Regions from separate parts of the Methylobacterium sp. Leaf106 genome, predicted to be linked through region 1. Evidence: predicted binding sites of a transcription regulator. Region 1 holds the regulator's gene; each other region holds the start of a gene.
The links. The regulator PhoB, encoded in region 1, activates phosphate uptake and scavenging genes when phosphate is short. The targets are predictions, from matches to a motif close to TGTCATNNANCTGTCAT.
Positions count from the first base shown of each region.

Region 2: a site for PhoB is predicted at 1,570-1,586, ahead of ASF34_RS20670 (CorA family divalent cation transporter). Genes of this name have one in related genera too.
Region 3: a site for PhoB is predicted at 2,388-2,404, ahead of ASF34_RS07765 (inorganic phosphate transporter). Genes of this name have one in related genera too.

Region 1 covers NZ_LMNB01000012.1:619,085-633,042, forward strand. The annotation lists gene ftsZ (cell division protein FtsZ) at 1-1,756, shown strand, start outside; gene lpxC (UDP-3-O-acyl-N-acetylglucosamine deacetylase) at 2,073-3,020, shown strand; gene ASF34_RS10650 (outer membrane protein assembly factor BamD) at 3,243-4,121, shown strand; gene recN (DNA repair protein RecN) at 4,241-5,914, shown strand; gene ASF34_RS10660 (hypothetical protein) at 6,067-6,222, shown strand; gene ASF34_RS10665 (hypothetical protein) at 6,262-6,495, opposite strand; gene pstS (phosphate ABC transporter substrate-binding protein PstS) at 6,803-7,837, shown strand; gene pstC (phosphate ABC transporter permease subunit PstC) at 7,979-8,953, shown strand; gene pstA (phosphate ABC transporter permease PstA) at 8,973-9,869, shown strand; gene pstB (phosphate ABC transporter ATP-binding protein PstB) at 9,916-10,734, shown strand; gene phoU (phosphate signaling complex protein PhoU) at 10,827-11,552, shown strand; gene phoB (phosphate regulon transcriptional regulator PhoB) at 11,643-12,344, shown strand; gene ASF34_RS10700 (calcium-binding protein) at 12,567-13,958, opposite strand, start outside.
Region 2 covers NZ_LMNB01000035.1:87,516-90,910, reverse strand. The annotation lists gene ppk2 (polyphosphate kinase 2) at 1-812, opposite strand, end outside; gene ASF34_RS20675 (hypothetical protein) at 1,144-1,491, shown strand; gene ASF34_RS20670 (CorA family divalent cation transporter) at 1,653-2,681, shown strand; gene ASF34_RS20665 (Orn/Lys/Arg decarboxylase N-terminal domain-containing protein) at 2,744-3,395, shown strand, end outside.
Region 3 covers NZ_LMNB01000010.1:21,189-24,583, forward strand. The annotation lists gene ASF34_RS23745 (GCG_CRPN prefix-to-repeats domain-containing protein) at 1-225, shown strand, start outside; gene ASF34_RS07765 (inorganic phosphate transporter) at 700-2,337, opposite strand; partial or broken gene ASF34_RS22140 (recombinase family protein) at 2,563-2,913, opposite strand.

The sequences.
Region 1 (13,958 bases):
TGACATCCGCGAACTCAAGCCCCGCATCACCGTCTTCGGTGTCGGCGGCGCCGGCGGCAACGCCGTCAACAACATGATCGAATCCGGCCTGCTGGGCTGCGAGTTCGTGGTCGCGAACACGGACGCCCAGGCGCTCACCTCCTCCAAGGCCGAGCGCGTGATCCAGATGGGCCTCGGCGTGACGCAGGGGCTCGGCGCCGGCTCGCACCCCGAGGTCGGCTCGGCCGCCGCCGACGAGGTCATCGACGAGATCCGCGACCAGCTCTCGGGCGCTCACATGTGCTTCATCACCGCCGGCATGGGCGGCGGCACCGGCACCGGTGCGGCCCCCGTCATCGCCCGCGCCGCCCGCGACATGGGAATCCTCACCGTCGGCGTCGTCACCAAGCCCTTCCAGTTCGAGGGCGTGCGCCGCATGCGCACCGCCGAGGCCGGCATCCAGGAGCTCCAGGCCGCCGTCGACACCCTCATCGTGATCCCGAACCAGAACCTGTTCCGGGTCGCCAACGAGAAGACCACCTTCGCCGACGCCTTCGCCATGGCCGACCAGGTGCTCTATTCGGGCGTCGCCTGCATCACCGACCTGATGGTCAAGGAAGGCCTCATCAACCTCGACTTTGCCGACGTCCGCGCGATCATGCGCGGCATGGGCAAGGCCATGATGGGCACCGGCGAGGCGTCGGGCGAGAAGCGCGCCAACCGCGCCGCCGAAGCCGCCATCGCCAATCCGCTCCTCGATGACGTGTCGATGAAGGGCGCGCGGGGCCTGCTGATCTCGATCACCGGCGGCAACGACCTCACCCTCTACGAGCTCGACGAAGCCGCCACCCGCATCCGCGAAGAGGTGGATTCGGACGCCAACATCATCCTCGGCGCCACCTTCGACGAGAGCCTCGACGGCATCATCCGCGTCTCCGTGGTGGCCACCGGCATCGAGCCGGCGCTGATCACCGCGCATTCGCAGAACAACCCCGAGATCGTCCAGACCGAGCAGCGGATCGCTGAAGTGGCCGAGCGCCTGCGTGCGGAAGCGAGGGCCAGGGCGGCACAGCCCGCCCCCACCTTTCGTGCCCCCGAGCAGCCGCTGACCGCTCCGGCCCCCATGTCCCAGTCCCCCATGTCCCAGGCCCCCGCGCCCCAGGCGCAGATCCAGCCGCAGGCCCCGCGCCCCGCGGCCTCCGAGCCGGTGGCCATGGCCCCCGAGCCCCTGCGCATGGAAGCCCCCGCCGCCCCGATGGCTCGCGACGAGGTCGTCCTGACCCAGACGCAGCCGCGCACCGCCATGGCCTACGAGCCCGCTCCGGCTCCGGTCCAGGCTCCGGCCCCCGTGCAGCAGGCTGCCGGCCCGTTCGTGCCGCCGCGTCCGGCCGTGGCGGTGGCCCGCGCCCCGCGCATGCCGCAGATCCAGGACCTGCCGATGCCCGGCCAGGCCCAGCTCCGCGCCCAGCGCGGTGAGGAGCCGGCCGAGCCGGCCGGGGATTCCAAGCGGATGACCCTGCTGCGCCGCCTCGCCACCGTCGGCTTCGGCGGACGCCGCGAGGAGGCCGAGGCCGCCCCGCTGCCGCCCATGCGCGCTCCCGCCCCGCAGCCGGCCCCCCAGCCGGAATACGCCAAGCGGGCACCCGTGGCGGCTCCCCCGGCCTATCGTCCGGCCCAGGGCAACCTCGATGCACAGGGACGTGTGGCGCCCCAGCCCCGTCTGATGGATGACGACCAGCTCGAAATCCCGGCCTTCCTGCGTCGTCAGGCGAACTGAAACGCCACGCCGGACAGCCGCTGAGGTTTTTATGCAACAAGCCCGGGGTCTCAGGACCCCGGGCTTAACTTCGTTTTAAGTCCTTGTCCGGAAACGGTTATCCGGAACGTCTCCGGAAAGCGTGTCTGTAACAGAGCGTAAGAAAGCGTGATTTGGCTAACGCTTCGGCCGCCGCGTATACGATTTTTGGAACGAAAAAGGCGCGGCGGTTTCGCCGTCAGCGCTCGCAGGGGCTTCAAGCAGCGGACGGGTCAAAGAGGCGGCGCAATCCCGTAATCCAGGGAGAGCGAGCCTGATCACGGCCGAGGGCTAGGGAATGCGGACGAACCAACAGATCACTCTCAAGGGCCCGGCCACGCTGCGTGGCATCGGTGTCCATTCCGGGAAGCCGGTGGAGATCACTCTCCACCCCGCTGCGGCCAATCACGGTATCTGCTTCCTCCGTACCGGAATGCCTACGGGCCACGATCGGCTCATCAAGGCCCACCACGCCTGCGTCTCCGCCACCGAGTTGTGCACCGTCATCGGTGACGTGGAGAGCGGCGCGGTCGCCACCATCGAGCACCTGATGTCCGCCCTCTTCGGGCTCGGCATCGACAACGTCCTCGTCGAGATCGACGGGCCGGAAATGCCGATCCTGGACGGCAGCGCCCGCCTCTACGTCGAAGCCATCGACGCCGTCGGCATCGCCACCTGCGGGGCTCCCCGCCGCTGGATCAAGGTGCTCCGCACCGTCCGCATCGAGGTAGGACGTGCCTTCGCCGAGCTCCGCCCCATCGACCGGGGCTTCCGCCTCGACGTCGAGATCGATTTCGACAACCCGGTGATCGGCCGCAGCCGCAAGGCGATGGACCTGAACCCCGCCTCCTACCGCCGCGAGATCGCCGGCGCCCGCACCTTCGGCATGATGAAGGACGTGGAGCGCTACTGGAAAGCCGGCTTCGCTCTGGGCGCCTCCCTCGAGAACACCGTGGCCGTCGGCGACAACGCTGTCGTCAACCCCGAGGGCCTGCGCTACGCCGACGAGTTCGTGCGTCACAAGTATCTCGATGCCGTCGGCGACCTGGCCCTCGCCGGCCTGCCGATCCAGGGCGCCTACCGCTCCTATTGCGGCGGCCACCGGATGAATGTCGGCGTCCTCGACGCGCTGTTCGCCGACCGCGCCAATTACACGATCGTCGAAGCGCCCGGCGCCCGCCGTGAGACCACCCGGCCGGAATTCGGCGTCGGCCTCAGCCTCGCCGCCTTCGCCAGCGACCTGTAACCGACAAGCAACATCCTCGCTTCGAATGCGTCCGCCGCTCGGCCGCCGCTTTCACGCCCAAATCGGACGCCACTGGTAAATCGTCCGTGACAAGAGGCGAGGTCGCGTGTGCCCCATCGAGGCACATGGGCCGTGGCACCGTGCCGTCAGCCGCTCGACCGACATTTGTGATGGCTTGACGATGCGGCCCCCTTGCCGGGCGCATCTGTTGGGGGAACCGGAATGCGTCTCAACGATCGTAACCGCGGGGCGACGGCAGCCGTGCTCCTGACGCTGTGTGGCTTCGGCCTCGGCGGCTGCGACGCCCTCGACTCGATCAATCCCTTCGCCGAGAAGTACAAGCCCGAGGTCATTCCCGACGTCCCGGCCGACAAGCTCTACAGCGAGGGCCTGGCCAAGATGGAGGACAAGGACTTCGAGGGCGCGTCGAAGAAATTCGGCGAACTCGACAAGGCCTATGCCTATTCCGACTGGTCGCGCAAAGCGCTGCTGATGACCGCCTACTCGAATTACGAGGGCGCCAAATACGACGACGCCATCAACGCCTCGAAGCGCTACCTGCAGCGCCACCCGGCGAGCAAGGACGCGGCCTACGCCCAGTACCTGATGGCGATGTCGCATTATAAGCAGATCCCCGACGTGACCCGCGACCAGGACCGCTCCGAGAAGGCGCTGGCCGGTCTGCAGGAGCTCGTCCAGAAATACCCGACCTCCGAATACGCGGCGGACGCCAAGGCCAAGATCCAGATCACCCGCGACCAGCTCGCCGGCAAGGAAATGGAAGTCGGCCGCTTCTACCTGGAGCGCCGCAACTTCCCCGCCGCGATCAACCGGTTCCGCGATGTGGTGAGCAAGTACCAGACGACCCGCCACGCCGAGGAAGCGCTGGAGCGTCTGGTCGAGGCCTACATGGCGCTGGGCATCACAGCCGAGGCGCAGACCGCCGCCGCCGTGCTCGGCCACAACTTCCCTGACAGCCCCTGGTACAAGGATGCGTTCGCGCTCCTCCAGAACGGCGGCCTGGAGCCCCGCGAGGAGAAATCCTCCTGGCTCAGCAAGGTCTATCGCGGCGTCATCGGCCGCACCGCGGACGCGCGCTAAAGCGCATCGACCCAGCCCGCGACGACACGCATATCGGTCGCGGGCCATTTTTCGGGTGAAGCGGCCGCCGCTTCGCCGTAAGACGTGGCCACCGTATCCAACGAGGCCCACCCCGCGGCATGCTGAGCCAGCTCGCGATCCGCGACATCGTTCTCATCGATAAGCTCGCCCTGAACTTCCGCGAAGGCCTCAGCGTCCTGACCGGGGAGACGGGTGCGGGCAAATCGATCCTGCTCGACGCCTTCGCCCTGGCCCTGGGCGGGCGCGGCGATGGCGGCCTCGTGCGCCATGGCGAAGGGCAGGGCGGCGTCACCGCCGTGTTCGACGTGCCCCTCGACCATCCCGCCCGCCGCCTCGCGGCCGAGGCCGATCTCGATACCGAGGGTGACCTGATCCTGCGCCGGGTGCAGATGGCCGACGGCCGCACCCGCGCCTTCGTCAACGACCAGGCCGTGGGCGTGCAGGTGCTGCGGGCCATCGGCGCCACCCTGGTGGAGATCCACGGCCAGCACGACGACCGGGCGCTGGCCGATCCCGGCACCCACCGCGCCATCCTCGATGCCTTCGGCGGCTTGCAGGCTCCCCTGGCGGCGGTGGGCGAGGCGGCCAAGCGCGTGCGCGCCGCCCGCTCGGCTCTCGCCGAGCACCGCGCCAGGGTGGAGGCCGCCCGCAAGGAGGTCGATTTCCTGCGCCATGCCGCGTCGGAGCTGGAGACGCTCGATCCCCAGGCCGGGGAGGAAACCTCGCTGGCCGAGCGCCGCATGGTCATGCAGCAGAGCGAGAAGGTGGCCCGCGAGCTCTCCGAGGCCATCGAGGCGGCGGGCGGCCCGAATTCGGCCGTGTCCCATCTGTCCTCGGCCATGCGCAAGCTTGAGCGGCGGGCGAGCCAGATCCCGGCCCTGGTGGAGCCCTGCATCGCCGCCCTCGACGCCGCGCTGTCCGCCCTCGACGAGGCCCATTCGGTCCTCGACACGGCCCTGCGCGAATCCGAGTTCGATCCGCGCGAGCTGGAGCAGGTGGAAGAGCGGCTCTTCGCGCTCCGCGCTGCCTCCCGCAAGTATCAGGTGCCGGTGGACGACCTCGCCGCCCTGCGCCAGCGCTACGAGGCGGACGTGGCCGCCATCAATGCCGGCGAGGAGGCCCTCGGCGGTCTGGAGGCGACGCTCGCCCAGGCGGAGGCGGCCTATGCCAAGGCCGCGACCAAGCTCGGCGAGGGCCGCCGCAAGGCCGCCAAGGCCCTCGACCTCGCGGTGAAGGCCGAGTTGCCGCCTCTCAAGCTGGAGCGCGCCCGCTTCATCACCGAGATCGTCACCGACCCCGAATCGCGCGACCCGGCGGGCTACGAGCGCGTCGAGTTCTGGGCGCAGACCAACCCCGGAACGCGGCCCGGCCCGATGATGAAGGTGGCGTCGGGCGGCGAGCTCTCCCGCTTCATGCTCGCCCTCAAGGTGGTGCTGGCCGACAAGGGCTCGGCCCCGACCCTGATCTTCGACGAGATCGATACCGGCGTCGGCGGCGCCGTGGCCGATGCCATCGGCGCCCGCCTCGCCCGTCTCGCGGCCGGCGTCCAGGTCGTGGCCGTGACCCATGCGCCCCAGGTCGCCGCGCGGGCCGAGACGCATTTCCTCATCGCCAAGGACCCGGTGAAGGGCCGCGACCGGGTCGCCACCCGCGTCTCGGCCCTGGAAGCGCCCGCCCGCCGGGAGGAGATCGCCCGCATGCTGGCCGGCGCCACCGTGACCGACGAGGCCCGAGCGGCGGCCGCACGCCTGCTTCAATCTACGGATGCCTGACGCGCGATCTTAACCTTCGGTTAACCATCTTGCGCGATGGTATGGGTACGACGCAGAGAATCTTATGGAAACGCGTCGGCACATCGGGAGTTCGCGTGATGGATCTGGGAGACGGTGAGACCGATCCCCGGCCTGTGAACGAGTCGGACGGCATGCCGATTCTGACGAGTCCGACCCGCCACCATCTCGGCGGCACCCTCCGGGCGATCTACGAAGACACGTTCGATACGCAGCCGATTCCGGACAGCCAGATCGACCTCCTGCTGCGCCTCCGGCACAAGGAACGCGACCGCCGCCGCGTGGGCTGAGACGGTCACGGTTCCTTCACCCCGGCCGGCCCGTCGCCGCTACCAGCGGCGAGCCCCCGGCATGCGCTGGTATTCGGCGCCACGGATCAGCGTCATCACCGCGTCGAGCTCCGCCAGCAGGGCGCGCTCGTCCTCGGCGGCTTTCGCGACCTCGTCCGGATCGGTCCCGAACTGTCGTCGCTGCTCGGCACGGGTGAGCTCGAGCTCCAGATCCTCCCTGCGCGCATGCAGGGCGAGGAAATCGGCATCGCCATCACCCCCGGTGGGTGTCACACTCGATTCGTTCTCCAAGGTGCTGACCTTCCAGGACGGCTGGCGAGACGGGCTGCTCCGTCATCGCCATCGCCGAATCGTATAACGCACGAGGCCGCAAAACCGTGCCGCCTCGTCCGGGCATCGGTCCACACCCCGCTTTCTCCCTGTCCCACACCGCTCATGCGGTCAACGGGTAGCCCCTGTCATCGATCTGTCATGGCTCCGTCATAGAGCCAGCATGATCGGGCGGGTAACGGTGCGCTGCAGCAGGATCGCTCTTGCAGCGCGGCACCTACAGCGCCCGGACAGATTACGGAGAGCCACCGTGAAACCCTTCCATTTCGCCCTCGCCATCGGGCTCGCCACCGCGCAGTTCGGCGCCGTCGCTCAGGCCGCCGACATCACCGGTGCCGGCGCGACCTTCCCCTTCCCGGTCTATTCGAAATGGGCGGAAGCCTACCGCAAGGAGACCGGCACGGGCCTCAACTACCAGTCCATCGGCTCGGGCGGCGGCATCAAGCAGATCCAGGCCAAGACCGTCGATTTCGGCGCCACCGACGCGCCGCTCAAGGGCCCGGCCCTGGAGAAGGACGGTCTCGTCCAGTTCCCCACCGTCATGGGCGGCGTCGTCACCGTGGTGAACATCGCCGGTGTCGAGCCGGGCAAGCTCAAGCTCACCGGTGAGCTCATCGCCGACATCTACGCCAACAAGATCACCAAGTGGAGCGATGCCAAGATCGCCGCGGTGAACCAGGGGCTGAAGCTCCCCGACTCGCCGATCACCCCGGTCTACCGTTCGGACGCGTCCGGCACGACCAGCATCTTCACCACCTATCTCAGCGCGGTCTCCGAGAGCTGGAAGAAGGAATTCGGTGCGGCCACCACGGTCAGCTGGCCCGCCGGCCAGGGCGGCAAGGGCAACGAGGGCGTCACCGCCACCGTCAAGCAGGTGCCGAACTCCATCGGCTACGTGGAATCGGCCTACGCCAAGCAGAACAAGCTCAGCTACGCGCTGATCCAGAACAAGGCCGGCAAGTTCCCGGCTCCCGACGACAAGGCGTTCCAGGCCGCCGCCGCCTCCGCCGACTGGAAGGCCGCCCCGGGCTTCGGCATCTCCCTCGTCAACCAGGCCGGTGACGATGCCTGGCCGATCACGGCGGCCACCTTCATCCTCGTCTACAAGGACCCGGCCGATCCGGCCAAGTCCGCCGACGTGCTGAAGTTCTTCGACTGGGCCTACAAGAACGGCGACAAGCTCGCCACCGACCTCGACTACGTGCCGCTGCCGGACAACGTCGTCTCCCTCGTCCACACCGAGTGGAAAGAGATCAAGGGCAAGGACGGCAAGCCCGTCTTCTAAGGCAGCCTTCCAGCTGAACTCCGAAAACCGCGCAGGCCCGGCAAAAACGCCGGGCCTGCGCCACGAGTGGACGCGGTGTTCCACCTCGCCACTCGCTACCTCGCACTATACGAGCCCTCAAGGTGAAGAAGCAGACGTCGGATGGCCGCCTTGACTGAACAGATTTCGCTGGCCCGCACGGGCTCCCCCGCTCGCAAGAAGCCGGGCGGCCTCGGCGACCAGCTCTTCCGCGCCGCCTCCTACGCGTCGGCGCTGCTGGTCCTCCTCTTCCTCGCGGGCATCCTGGCCTCCATCGCCTATGGCGGCTGGCCGGCCTTCAGGGAGTTCGGCTTCGGCTTCGTCACCTCCAGCGCCTGGAACATCGGCCAGGAGCAGTACGGCGCCCTCGTGGCCATCGTCGGCACCCTGGTCTCGGCCCTTCTCGCCCTCGTCATCGGCGTGCCGATCTCCATCGGCATCGCCGTCTACCTGACCCAGCTCTGCCCCGGCTGGGCGAGGAAGCCCGTCTCGATGACGATCGAGCTTCTCGCCTCGGTCCCGAGCATCATCTACGGCATGTGGGGCCTGTTCATCTTCGCCCCGCTCTTCGCCCATTACGTGCAGATGCCGGTGTCGAGCCTCGTCGAGGGGCTGCCCATCGTCGGCACGCTGTTCTACGCGCGGGTTCCCTCCGGCGTCGGCATCCTCACGGCGGGCATCATCCTCGCCATCATGATCGTGCCCTTCGTCGCCTCGATCACCCGCGACATGCTCGACCAGATCCCCACCGTGCTGCGCGAGAGCGCCTACGGCATCGGCTGCACCACCTGGGAGGTGGTCCGCCACGTGCTCGTGCCGCAGGCGTCCGTGTCGATCATCGGCGCGGTGATGCTCGGCCTCGGCCGCGCGCTCGGCGAGACCATGGCGGTGACCTTCGTCATCGGCAACGCCAACCGCCTGTCCGGCTCGATCTTCGATCCCGGCTCCACCATCGCCTCGCGCATCGCCAACGAGTTCAACGAGGCCGACGGCCTGCAGCTCAACTCGCTGATGGCGCTGGGCTGCATCCTCTTCGTCATCACCTTCGTCGTCCTGATCGTCGCACGCCTGCTCGTCCGGCGCGTGAAGGTCGCCTGAGCCCTCTGGAGCCCGAACCATGGACGCCGTGAACACCCTCACCACCAACGCAGCGCCGCCGCTCAAGGCCAGCCGCGTCCGGTCGAGCCGCCGCGTGGCGGACAAGCTGCTCATCGTCGGAAGCACCGTGGCGACGCTTATCGGCATCGTCGTGCTGGGCTCGATCCTCCTCATGCTCATCGTCGAGGGCGTGAAGGGCTTCTCGCCGCTGCTCTTCAGCGAACCGACCCCCGGCCCCGGATCGGAAGGCGGCGGCATCGCCAACGCCATCCTCGGCAGCGTGGTCCTGACCTTCATCGGCATCGTCATCGCGACGCCGGTGGGCGTCATGGCCGGCACCTATCTTGCCGAGTACGGCCGCAACTCGAAGCTCGCCGACGTGATCCGCTTCCTCAACGACATCCTGCTCTCGGCGCCCTCGATCCTGATCGGCCTGTTCGTCTACACCCTGATGGTGCGGCCGATGGGGACCTATTCGGGATGGGCCGGCGGCGTGGCGCTGGCCATCATCGCCACCCCGGTGATCGTGCGCACCACCGAGGACATGCTGCGCCTCGTGCCCTCGACGCTCCGCGAGGCCGGCGCGGCTTTGGGCGCACCGCCCTCCATCGTCATCAAGAGCATCACCTGGCGCGGTGCCAGCGCCGGCATCGTCACCGGCATCATCCTGGCGCTCGCCCGCATCGCCGGCGAGACCGCGCCGCTGCTCTTCACCGCGCTCAACAACAACAGCTGGTTCTCGCCCAACCTCATGGGCGGCATCCCGAACCTTCCGGTGATGATCTACCAGTTCGCCCTCTCGCCCTACTCGAACTGGCAGCAGCTCGCCTGGGCCGGCGCCCTCCTCATCACCGCCACGATCCTCGCCCTCTCGATCGTGGCCCGCTTCGTCATCAAGAGCGAGCGGGCGCGCTGACCCCGCGCCCCCGTCCCATCCAGCCCTCGACAAGGACACGCACCCGATGAACGCCGCTCCCGCGATCACGCAAGCTCAGCTGACCGGCCGTCACAAGGCCGACGAGCAGGCCCCCGTGCGCATCGCCGTGAAGGACCTGAACTTCTATTACGGCTCGTTCCACGGCCTGAAGTCGGTCAACCTCAACTTCCACGACCGCCAGGTCACCGCGCTGATCGGCCCGTCCGGCTGCGGGAAGTCGACCCTCCTGCGCACCTTCAACCGGATCTACAGCCTCTACCCCGAGCAGCGCGCCGAGGGGCAGATCCTCCTCGACGGCCAGAACGTCCTCGACGCCAAGGTCGATCTCAACGAGCTGCGCTCGCGCATCGGCATGGTGTTCCAGAAGCCGACGCCGTTCCCCATGTCGATCTACGACAACGTCGCCTTCGGCCTGCGCCTCTACGAGAAGCTGCCCAAGGCCGATCTCGACGTCCGCGTCGAGGAATCCCTGCGCAAGGCCGCCCTCTGGGACGAGGTTAAGGACAAGCTCAAGCAGTCCGGCATGGGCCTTTCCGGCGGCCAGCAGCAGCGCCTCTGCATCGCCCGCACCGTGGCCCAGCGTCCCGAGGTGATCCTGTTCGACGAGCCGACCTCGGCCCTCGACCCGATCTCCACGGGCCGCATCGAGGAACTGATCGAGCAGCTGCGCTCCGAGTTCACGATCGTCATCGTCACGCACAACATGCAGCAGGCGGCACGCATCTCGCAGTTCACGGCGTTCATGTATCTCGGCGAGCTTGTGGAGTTCGGCCCCACCACGCGGATCTTCATGAACCCCGAGAAGCGCCAGACCCAGGACTACATCACCGGCCGCTTCGGCTGAGCCCGCCGGGGCCGCGTTCCGCGGCACCGGACCCGATCCCGATCCTACGCGATGCAGGCCGCCCGAGGCGGCCTCGGTCGAGGAGTGCGAGCATGCCCAACCACATCGTCAGTTCCTACGATACGGAACTGGAAAACCTGCGCCGCTCGATTTCCGAGATGGGCGGGATCGCCGAGAAGATGATGACCGATTCCGGCAACGCCCTGGTGCGCCGGGACGTGCCCCTGGCCCAGGCGGTGATCGGCGCCGACAAGCGCCTCGACGCCCTCCAGCACGAGATCGAGGAGCGGGCGATCCTGCTCATCGCCAAGCGTCAGCCCCTCGCCATCGACCTGCGCGAGACGGTCTCGGCCATCCGCGTCTCGAACGATCTCGAGCGGATCGGCGACCTCTCCAAGAACGTCGCCAAGCGCGTGGTGGCCATCGCCGAGCAGATCCAGCCGCAGAAGATCGTCATCGCCGTCCAGCACATGGGCGACCTGGTGCAGGAGCAGCTGAAGGACGTCCTCGACGCCTATGCGAGCCAGGACGTGAAGGCCGCCCTCGACGTCTGGGAGCGTGACGACGCCATCGACGCACTCTACAACTCGCTCTTCCGCGAATTGCTGACCTACATGATGGAAGACCCGCGCAACATCTCGTTCTGCACGCACCTGCTGTTCTGCGCCAAGAACATCGAGCGGATCGGCGACCACACCACCAACATCGCCGAGACGATCCACTACCTCGTCACCGGCACGAACGAACTGGCCGAACAGGATCGCCCGAAGAACGACGCATCGAACTACGCCACCGTGTCGTTGCCCGCCAGCGCCTGACCGTCCCTCCGGTCGGGCCATTCCGGCACGATCGTCGCGCGGCCGTCCCGTGCGTGACGGGACGGCCGCCCTCACCCTGAAAACACCCGCATGAGTACGCGCATCCTGATCGTCGAGGACGAGGAGGCCCTCACCCTTCTCCTCCGCTACAACCTCGAGGCGGAGGGCTTCGTCGTCGACACCGCCGCCCGCGGCGACGAAGCCGATCTGCGCCTTCAGGAGCAGGTTCCCGACCTCGTCCTCCTCGACTGGATGATGCCCGGTCTCTCCGGCATCGAGTTGTGCCGCCGCATCCGCGCCCGGCGCGAGACCGAGCGGCTGCCGGTCATCATGCTGACGGCGCGCGGCGAGGAGGGCGACCGCATCCGCGGCCTCGGCACCGGCGCCGACGATTACATCGTCAAGCCGTTCTCGGTGCCGGAACTGCTCGCCCGGGTCCGCGCGCTCCTGCGCCGGGCCAAGCCGAGCCACGTGGCGGACCTGCTCATCGCCGGCAATATCGAACTCGACCGCGTCAGCCACCGCATCCGCCGCCAGGGCCGCGAGATCCATCTCGGCCCCACCGAGTTCAAGCTCCTCGAGTTCCTGATGCAGAGCCCCGGCCGGGTGTTCTCGCGCGAGCAGCTCCTCGACGGGGTCTGGGGCCACGACGTCTATATCGACGAACGCACGGTGGACGTGCATGTGGGCCGCCTGCGCAAGGCCATCAACCGCCCGCGCCAGAGCGACCCGATCCGTACCGTGCGCGGCTCCGGCTATTCCTTCGACGAGATGTTCTCGACGGACGAGTGAGAGCGGGTCCGGCTTCGCGCCGCTCCGCCTGGAACGAGCGCCCGGATCTCGACGACGGGAGGTCGCCGCGGCTGCGGGCTGCCACCGGGCAACGAGGCCGGGAGTTCGACCCCGGAACTCTTTACGGGCCGCTTCGGCATGATCTCGGGGGCACCATGGGGCCTGAACGTCCGAGCAGCCCTGGCCGAATGAGTCTCATTCGGCCAGGGCGTGTCGGGACGCTTACGCCAGCAGGAAATCGAGGTGCGTCAGCGTCGCCTTATCGTGGTTGTCGATGATGGCGAACTGGACCACCTTGGCCGTGGTGCCGCTGCCATCGGCGTCGTAGGACAGGGCACCGGTGTCGCGATTGTAGAGAATGCGGTCGTCCGCATCGATCTTCGCGCCGGTCACACCCAGGTCCTTGAACGCCGCCGCGAGGTCATCGGCCGAGAGCGCCGCGAAGATGCTCTTCGAGAGCTGGATCGTGTCGATCCCGGCCGAGAAATCGGTGATGTGGTCGATATTGGTCGCGCCGAGCTTCGTGCTGAACACGAAGGTATCCTCGCCCGCCAGACCCGTCAGCGTATCCGCCCCGAGGCCACCGTCGAGATGGTTGGCGCCGGCATTGCCCTTGAGCACGTTGAGGAGCGTGTTGCCGGTGGCGTTGAGGTTGCCGGTGCCAGTCAGCGTCAGGTTCTCCACGTGGGAACCCCCTAGCGAGAAGGACACCGACGCCTTGACGAGGTCGATGCCGGTGCCGTCGCTCCCCTCCACGGCTTTGTCGCGAATGTTGTCGACGATGTAGGTGTCGGAGCCGGCACCGCCGATCATCGTGTCCGCGCCCGTCTTACCGTCGAGGACGTTGACGCCGGCATTGCCCCTGAGGACGTTGTCGAGCGAGTTGCCGGTGGCGCTGAGATTCTCGGTGCCGGTCAGCGTCAGGTGTTCCACGTAGGAACCCCCGAGCGAGAAGGACACGGATGCCTTGACGAGGTCGGTGTCACCGCCGCCGCTCACTTCGACGGCTTTGTCGCCGATATTGTCGACGATGTAGGTGTCCGATCCCGCGCCGCCGGCCATGATGTCGGCGCCGGCCTTGCCGTCGAGGAGGTTGGCGGCGGCATTGCCGGTGAGAGTGTTGGCGAGAGCGTTGCCGGTGCCGTTGAGTGCAGCCGTGCCGACTAGCGTGAGGTTTTCGACGTTGGCCGCCAAGGTCAAGCTGATGGACGAGCGGACGGCGTCGATGCCGCGATCGGCCGCCTCGACGACAACGTCGCCGGCATTGTCGACGACATAGGTATCATTCCCCGCATACCCGGTCATCGTGTCGGCGCCGCCCTTGCCATCGAGGAGGTTGGCGCCGTTGTTGCCGACAAGCGCCTGAGCGAACTCGTTGCCGGTGAGGTTCATCGCGCCCGTGCCCGTCGCTTTCGCCGTGGCCAGGGTCTCGATCGCCTGTCCGGCGGCGAGGACGTAGCTGACGCTCGTCTTGACGGTGTCCTGCCCGGCATCCTTCGCTTCGAAGACGCGATCGCCGGATTGATCGACGACGTAGGTGTCGTTGCCGGCCTCGCCGTACATCCGGTCCGCACCGAGATGACCGTCGATGTCGTCGTTGCCGGCGCCGCCGTG
Region 2 (3,395 bases), on a different contig from region 1:
TGGGTGAGGAGATGGCTGATGCAGTTAAGGCGGGCCTTCTTCTTGTCCACGGCCTCGACCACCCACCAGGGCGCCTCGGGAATATGCGTGCGGGCGAGCATCACTTCCTTCGCCTTGGTGTAATCCTCCCAGCGGCGGCGGGACTCGACGTCCATCGGCGAGAGCTTCCACTGCTTCAGGGGATCGTGGATGCGCATGTTGAAGCGCAGCTCCTGCTCCTCGTCGGTGATCGAGAACCAGTATTTCAGCACGATGATGCCGGACCGCACCAGCATGCGCTCGAATTCCGGCGCGGACTGGAAGAATTCCTCGTACTGGTCCGGGGTGCAGAAGCCCATCACGCGCTCGACGCCGGCCCGATTGTACCAGGAGCGGTCGAACAGCACGATCTCGCCGCCCGCCGGCAGATGCGCCACGTAGCGCTGGAAGTACCATTGCGTACGCTCGCGCTCGTTAGGAGCCGGGAGCGCAGCCACGCGACAGACGCGGGGATTGAGACGCTGGGTGATGCGCTTGATCGCGCCGCCCTTGCCGGCCGAATCCCGCCCCTCGAAGATCACAACCACGCGTAGTTTCTGGGCCTGCACCCAATCCTGAAGACGAACCAGCTCGTGTTGCAGTCGGAATAGCTCCCGGAAATAGATCTTCCGGTCCATGGTGGGCAGACGAGGCCTGGCATCGATTTCGCTAACGAGTTGCTCGAGGCGCTCGTCTTCGAGCTCCATCTCGAGCTCTTCATCGAAATCGTCCGCCATCTCTCGGCGAATAGCCTCGATATCGAAAGGACGAGTCCCGGCGCGCGTGCCGTCCATGATATTGCCTTCCTGATGAATGGGAATCATCCGAACGCTTGAATCACAGCTGCATGACAGTATGGCGACCCCCGTCGGCAACGGCACCACATTCCTTATTCGATTCGTAGAATTCAGCATCCGACGCCGAAAGCCCGAGAATCGCTGGACTCTCCCTCAGCTTCTGGTATGCGGCGTTTATTTAATCGATACGATTTTTGTAGATACTTGAGCGGTCAGAAAACGAAATAGACCGAATTATAAGGCGCATCCCATTGTCGATACGTAACAAACAACTGATCGCAACTTAGAAAAGTTCTTGAAATAACTCTGCAATAGGAGATAAAATGCAATGGAACGCTTTATCGTCCGTTTCGTCAAGCCCATATGCCTGGCTGTCATCACCTTCTTCTCCGTTTATTTTCTGACCGGAAGTTCCTTCATCGGATTGATCGTGAGCAGCATCCCGTTGTTGCTTGGCTGGCTCGGCATCATGGAAACCTTCGCCTATGGCATGGCCGCGACGGTGTTCATCGGTGCCGTCATCTGGACCGTCGCTCCGGCCGACATGAAGGTTCTCGTCGGACATCAGGCCACCGCCTTCGCTGAGGTGCTTCGCAAGGAAGCGGACAAGGGCCTGAACCGCAAGGAAGCCGACGGCAGCGTCAAGGAAGCCGACAAGGGCGTCGTGACCCGCTGAGGATAGCCAATCGTCGTCGCCCCCTCTTGCGGATCGCATGACCCGCAGGCCGAGCATCGATCGGCGGAGGTGTCCCTCCGTCATCACAGTGTCGCCCAGCGTTGCGATCCAGCGCGATAGTGAGCCGGCATTTTGCTGGCCATGATCGCCGCGACCGCACCATGCAGCACCTTCTCATCGAGGAATCCCCCCTCCCGGGGCTGATCTTCGCCCTCACCTTCGACGCGGAGGGACGGGGACGCCAGGTCGGACCGGGGGACGGAATTCCCTCGCTGGACGACCCGGATCACGGCTTCGTTTGGCTCCATGTCGACCTCGTCGATGCGCGGACCGAGGCGCTCATCCTCGAAGGACGCCTCGGCCCGGCCCGGCTCGCCGCTGCGACCTTCGCCCGCGACGAGCATCAGCGCGTCGTCGTGGACGGCCCCCATGCCGGTTTCGTCATCGCCGACCGGGAACGCGCCTTCGACGGTTCGTCGAGCGAGGAGCCGAACGGCCGTCTCCATTGCATCCTCGGCCCGCGCTTCCTCGTCAGCGGCCGCCGCCACGCCACGGCCTGCGCGGTGGCCGCCCGCGACGCGGTCCTGTCCGGCGCCATCGTCCCCGGCCCGGCCAAGCTGCTCGAGCGCTTCGTCGGAAGCACCGTCGAGGCGCTGACCGCCACGGCCGAGCGCCTGTCCTCCTCCCTCGACGCCATCGAGGACGACATGCTCGACGAGGCCAAGGCGGACGATCCGAGGCCCCTGGGACCGATCCGCCGCCAATCCGTGCGCTCCCACCGGCAGCTTGCCGGGTTGCGGGCGGTGTTCCACCGGCTCGAGGACGAAGCCGGCACGGAGGGAGATCAATTGCCCGAAGCGGTGGGCGCCATGGCCGCGCGGGTGGTCCAACGCCTCGATTCCCTCCACCGCGACATGCATGTCCTGTCCGAACGTAGCCGCCTGCTGCAGGACGAGATCGCCGCCCGCACCACCGCCCTCACCAACCGCCAGCTCTTCACCCTGTCGATCCTCACGGCCCTGTTCCTGCCGCCCACCCTGGTGACGGGCGTGTTCGGCATGAACACCAAGGGCCTGTTCTTTTCGGAATCCGACAATGGGTCACTGCTCGCGCTGGGAATCGGCGCGCTCGCGGCGCTCGCCGTCTACCTCGTCATCCGCCGGCTCAGTCTCGCCGGCCGGCCTGGTTGATCCGGAACGCGAACGCGCCCACACCCCCCTCGATTCATCCGACCACCGGAGCCTTCCCCCGCATGGACTTCTTTCGCCGCTTCACCGTGCTCATGTGCGCGCCGAACTTCGACCCGGACGATCTCGAGGGCGTGCGCGTCCAGCAGATCATAGGCTCGGTGGAAAAGCTCGGCTTCGAGGTCGTCCGCGCCCGCCGCGTGGAGGACGCGGCCATCGCGGTCCAGACCGATGCCGCCATCGGCTGCATGGTGGTGGATTGGGGCAAGCGCGGACTCGACGGCAAGGCCGCCGCCCTCATCAACCTGATGCGGAAGCGCGGGCTGGAAATGCCCATCGTCATCATGGTCCGGCGCAAGCGCCTGGAGGACATCCCCGTCGAAGTGCTCGACTTCATCGACGGCTACATCTTCCTCGCGGAAGAGACCCCGGACTACATCGCCCGCGGCCTCGTGAGCCGGGTCAAGCAATATGCCGAGACCCTGAAGACGCCCTTCTTCGGCGCGCTGGTCGATTACGCAGAGCAGGGCAACCAGCTCTGGACCTGCCCCGGCCATAACGGCGGCATCTTCTACAACCGCTCCCCCATCGGGCGCATCTTCGTGGAGCATCTCGGCGAGGCGGTGTTCCGCGACGACCTCGACAATTCCGTGCTCGATCTCGGCGATCTCCTCGTCCACGAGGGCCCCGCCCTCAAGGCGCAGAAGGAAGCCGCCG
Region 3 (3,395 bases), on a different contig from region 1:
GCAGGCGGGGCTCAAGCCCTGCCCGCGCCGGCCGGCGGCATCGCTCTCGACGCCCCGATTGTGCAGGTCCGCGGCGGTTGCGGCTTCGGCGCCCATCGCAATCCGTTCGGGGGCTGCCGCCTGAATCGAGGGCGGAGCGGCGCTGTGCGGCGGGCCATGACAGGCGCACCGGGCGGTTGCCCGCCCCGTCTCTATCGCGGTCCGGGTGGTCGCTGCCGTCCCTGACGCCGACGGTCCGGTCGCATCCCGACCGCGCACCGCGACGCTGACAGACCTCCGCCCGGTTCCCGCACCGGGCGGAGGTCTGCGACGAGCTGTTGCCAATGGCATACCCGCACGTATCGGGCAGCTCAACGACCGCTTATCAGCCGTTCAGGAAATCGGCCTAGAGCTGCGCCCGACCACGTTGGGTCGGGGCACATCTCCAGGCCTTTGTTGTGCCGCGCTCTTTTTCGCCGAACCGGCATCCACTTCGGCGGAGAGCGCTCTAGCCTCACAGTCGCTCCTTCGGGCTTCTCGTAGCACCCGAAACACCTGCAAGCGGGAGCAGCCCAAGGCCGAACCAGCGGCATCGACGCGATCATGCAACTCCTGGTGAGAGTTTTTCCTCACAGGGAATGTTGAGGACGGTCCCGCAGGCCATTCGGCCCACATCGTAGTCATGAAGCTGAGGCGGTCACCCGCGTCGCATCCGTCATCTCAGAACACGTGTCGCAGGATGAAGAAGAGGACGCCCGCCAGGGTGATGGCGGCGGGCAGCGTCAGGACCCAGGCCAATGCCATGTTGCGGACGGTGGACATCTGCAGGCCCGAGCCGTTGGCCGCCATGGTGCCGGCGACGCCGCTCGACAGGATGTGGGTGGTCGAGACCGGCAGACCGTAAAGCTCGGCGAGGCCGATGGTGCCGGCGGCGACCATCTCGGCGGACGCACCCTGGGCGTAGGTGAGATGGGTCTTGCCGATCTTCTCGCCTACGGTGACGACGATGCGCTTCCAGCCGACCATGGTGCCGAGGCCGAGGGCCAAGGCGACGCAGACCTTGACCCAGGTCGGAATGTAGCGGGTCCCGTCGTTGAGGAGGCCGGTATAGGCCTTCAGGGTGCCGGTCTCGGCCTCCGAGAATGTCGCGCCGTTCTTCGGCAGGAGCCGGATCGCGTCGGCGGCGAGATACATGTCGTTGCGCAGGTTCGATGTCGCCGCCGCCGGCACCTGCTTGATGGCGCCGTAGCCCTTCACGTTGTCGGCGATGTCGGTCGAGAGCGCAGCGAGCGCCCCGTACACGGCAGGCCGGTTCAGGTCCTTGGTCTTCAGGGCTTCCGACACCTGCTTGCGGGCCTCGGCGGCATCGGGCTTCGGCCCGTTCCCGGCATGGCTCGCGAACACCGTGCTGGCGTTCTGGGAGGTCTGGATGAAGGCCGGGGTGGTGTCGTCCGACATCGTGCGGTTGAGGGCGTAGGCGGTGGGGGCCGCGCCGATGAGAATGAGCATGATCAGGCCCATGCCCTTCTGGCCGTCATTGCCGCCATGGAAGAACGACACGAGGGTGCAGGTCAGGATCAGCAGGCTGCGGATCCACAAAGGCGGCGGGGTTTCGCCCTTGGGGGCCTCGTAGAGGTCCTTCCGGCGCACCGTGAACTTGAGGGCCAGCAGCAGCAGGGCGGCGGCGATGAACCCGATGACGGGGCTGAACAGCAGCGCCTTGAACACGCCGAGGGCCTGCGCCCAGTCGACGCCCGAGGTGGCCTGTCCCTCGGGGGCCATCAGCTGGTTGGCGAGGCCGACGCCGATGACCGATCCGATCAGTGCGTGGGACGACGAGTTCGGCAGGCCGAAAGCCCAGGTGCCGAGGTTCCAGAGAATCGCGGCGATGAGCAGCGCGAAGATCATGGCGTAACCGGCCGATGACCCGACCTGCAGGATCAGCTCCACCGGCAACAGGGTGACGATGGCATAGGCGACCGCGCCGGAGGACAGCATCACACCGAGGAAGTTGAAAGCGCCGGACCAGATGACCGCGACGAGCGGCGGCATCGAGTGGGTGTAGATCACGGTGGCGACCGCATTGGCGGTGTCGTGGAACCCATTCACGAACTCGAAGGCCAGGGCGATGAGCAGAGCCAGGCCGAGCAGCACGAAGGCACCGATGGCGAGGGGCGACTGGCCCACCGCGTTCATGTCGGTCACGAGGCTGTAGAGCGCGTAGGCCAATCCCGCGACCAGGACGAGCAGGAACGCGATGACCCCGCCCGGATGAATGCCGTGATCGAGCTTTGGCCCTGCGGCGGGCGCAATGGCGCCCTTCGGCAAGCCAGTCGGAGCAGCAACGGCGTCGGACATGATGGCCTCAGGACCCTAGGGATCAGTAATCCTGCCAGTAGGTCGCGCTCATAACAGTCCTGTGACACGTATTCGAAATTCTCCTCCCTCAACGGATTACGGCAGAGACCTCGAACGTAGCGAGCCGGCATTCCTCCCGAGCCTGGACTGGCGATAGGCCAGGTGACATTCGCATGAAGCCCGACCAGGCAACCGGCATGGCCTGCTCCAGCCGGACCGTGAGGATTCGCGAAGCACCCGATAAACCTGCATGCGGGAGCGGCCCAAGGCCACAGCGGTCGCTGCTGCTCCATTGCCGGCCTTCGACAACGTCATGATCCGGCAGCGGTCGACGCGGCGCTTGCAGCCGGCATACACACCGCTGCCCGTCGCGCGCTCGATGCCCTCGCGCTGGCGCTCCTTGATGAACCGCCGCAGGAACTCAAGCACCGTCGCCAACTCGACCCGGCCGTCGCGGCTGCCGCCCGAGATCTTCTCCGAACGGATGACCCCGCAGCCTTCGGCCTTCAACCGGGCAACCTGCCCTTCATAATTCTAATCGAGGGTGCTGACGCGGGCGTAACCGATGCGGGCCATAGTGTGTAACCTCAAGCTTTAGGTCCGAGGCTAAGTTGTGACAAATAGCCGGCTTGACCCCAGATGTTACGATGACCGGCGCCAGCTGTGTTACGTGACGCCAGGGTGCACCCTAATGTGACAACGAGCCGTGATCCCCTTTTAATTTTCGCAAGCCACCTCAATAAGTTCGTTTCACTGGGCGACAGTTTTGCTGAAATGAAGAAGCCCTAATATGTGAAGCCACATTAACAACGCGCGACGAGTTTTCATATCTTACTCTCATACAGGTGAATCCTTAAAGATGAACTCATCAAGCACTTTTCGGCCTTAAATCGCGGCAGACTTATTGTTGTATGGGACAACCGACCTATACCCGCAGGCGGCATAACAGATGATTGAATTGACTATCATCTATCTGAAGGTCAAATTTTTCTATTTTTAGTCATAAACGATTTCATAGATTCTGAGGTTGTCACTCCAACTAGGATTGAAATCTTACA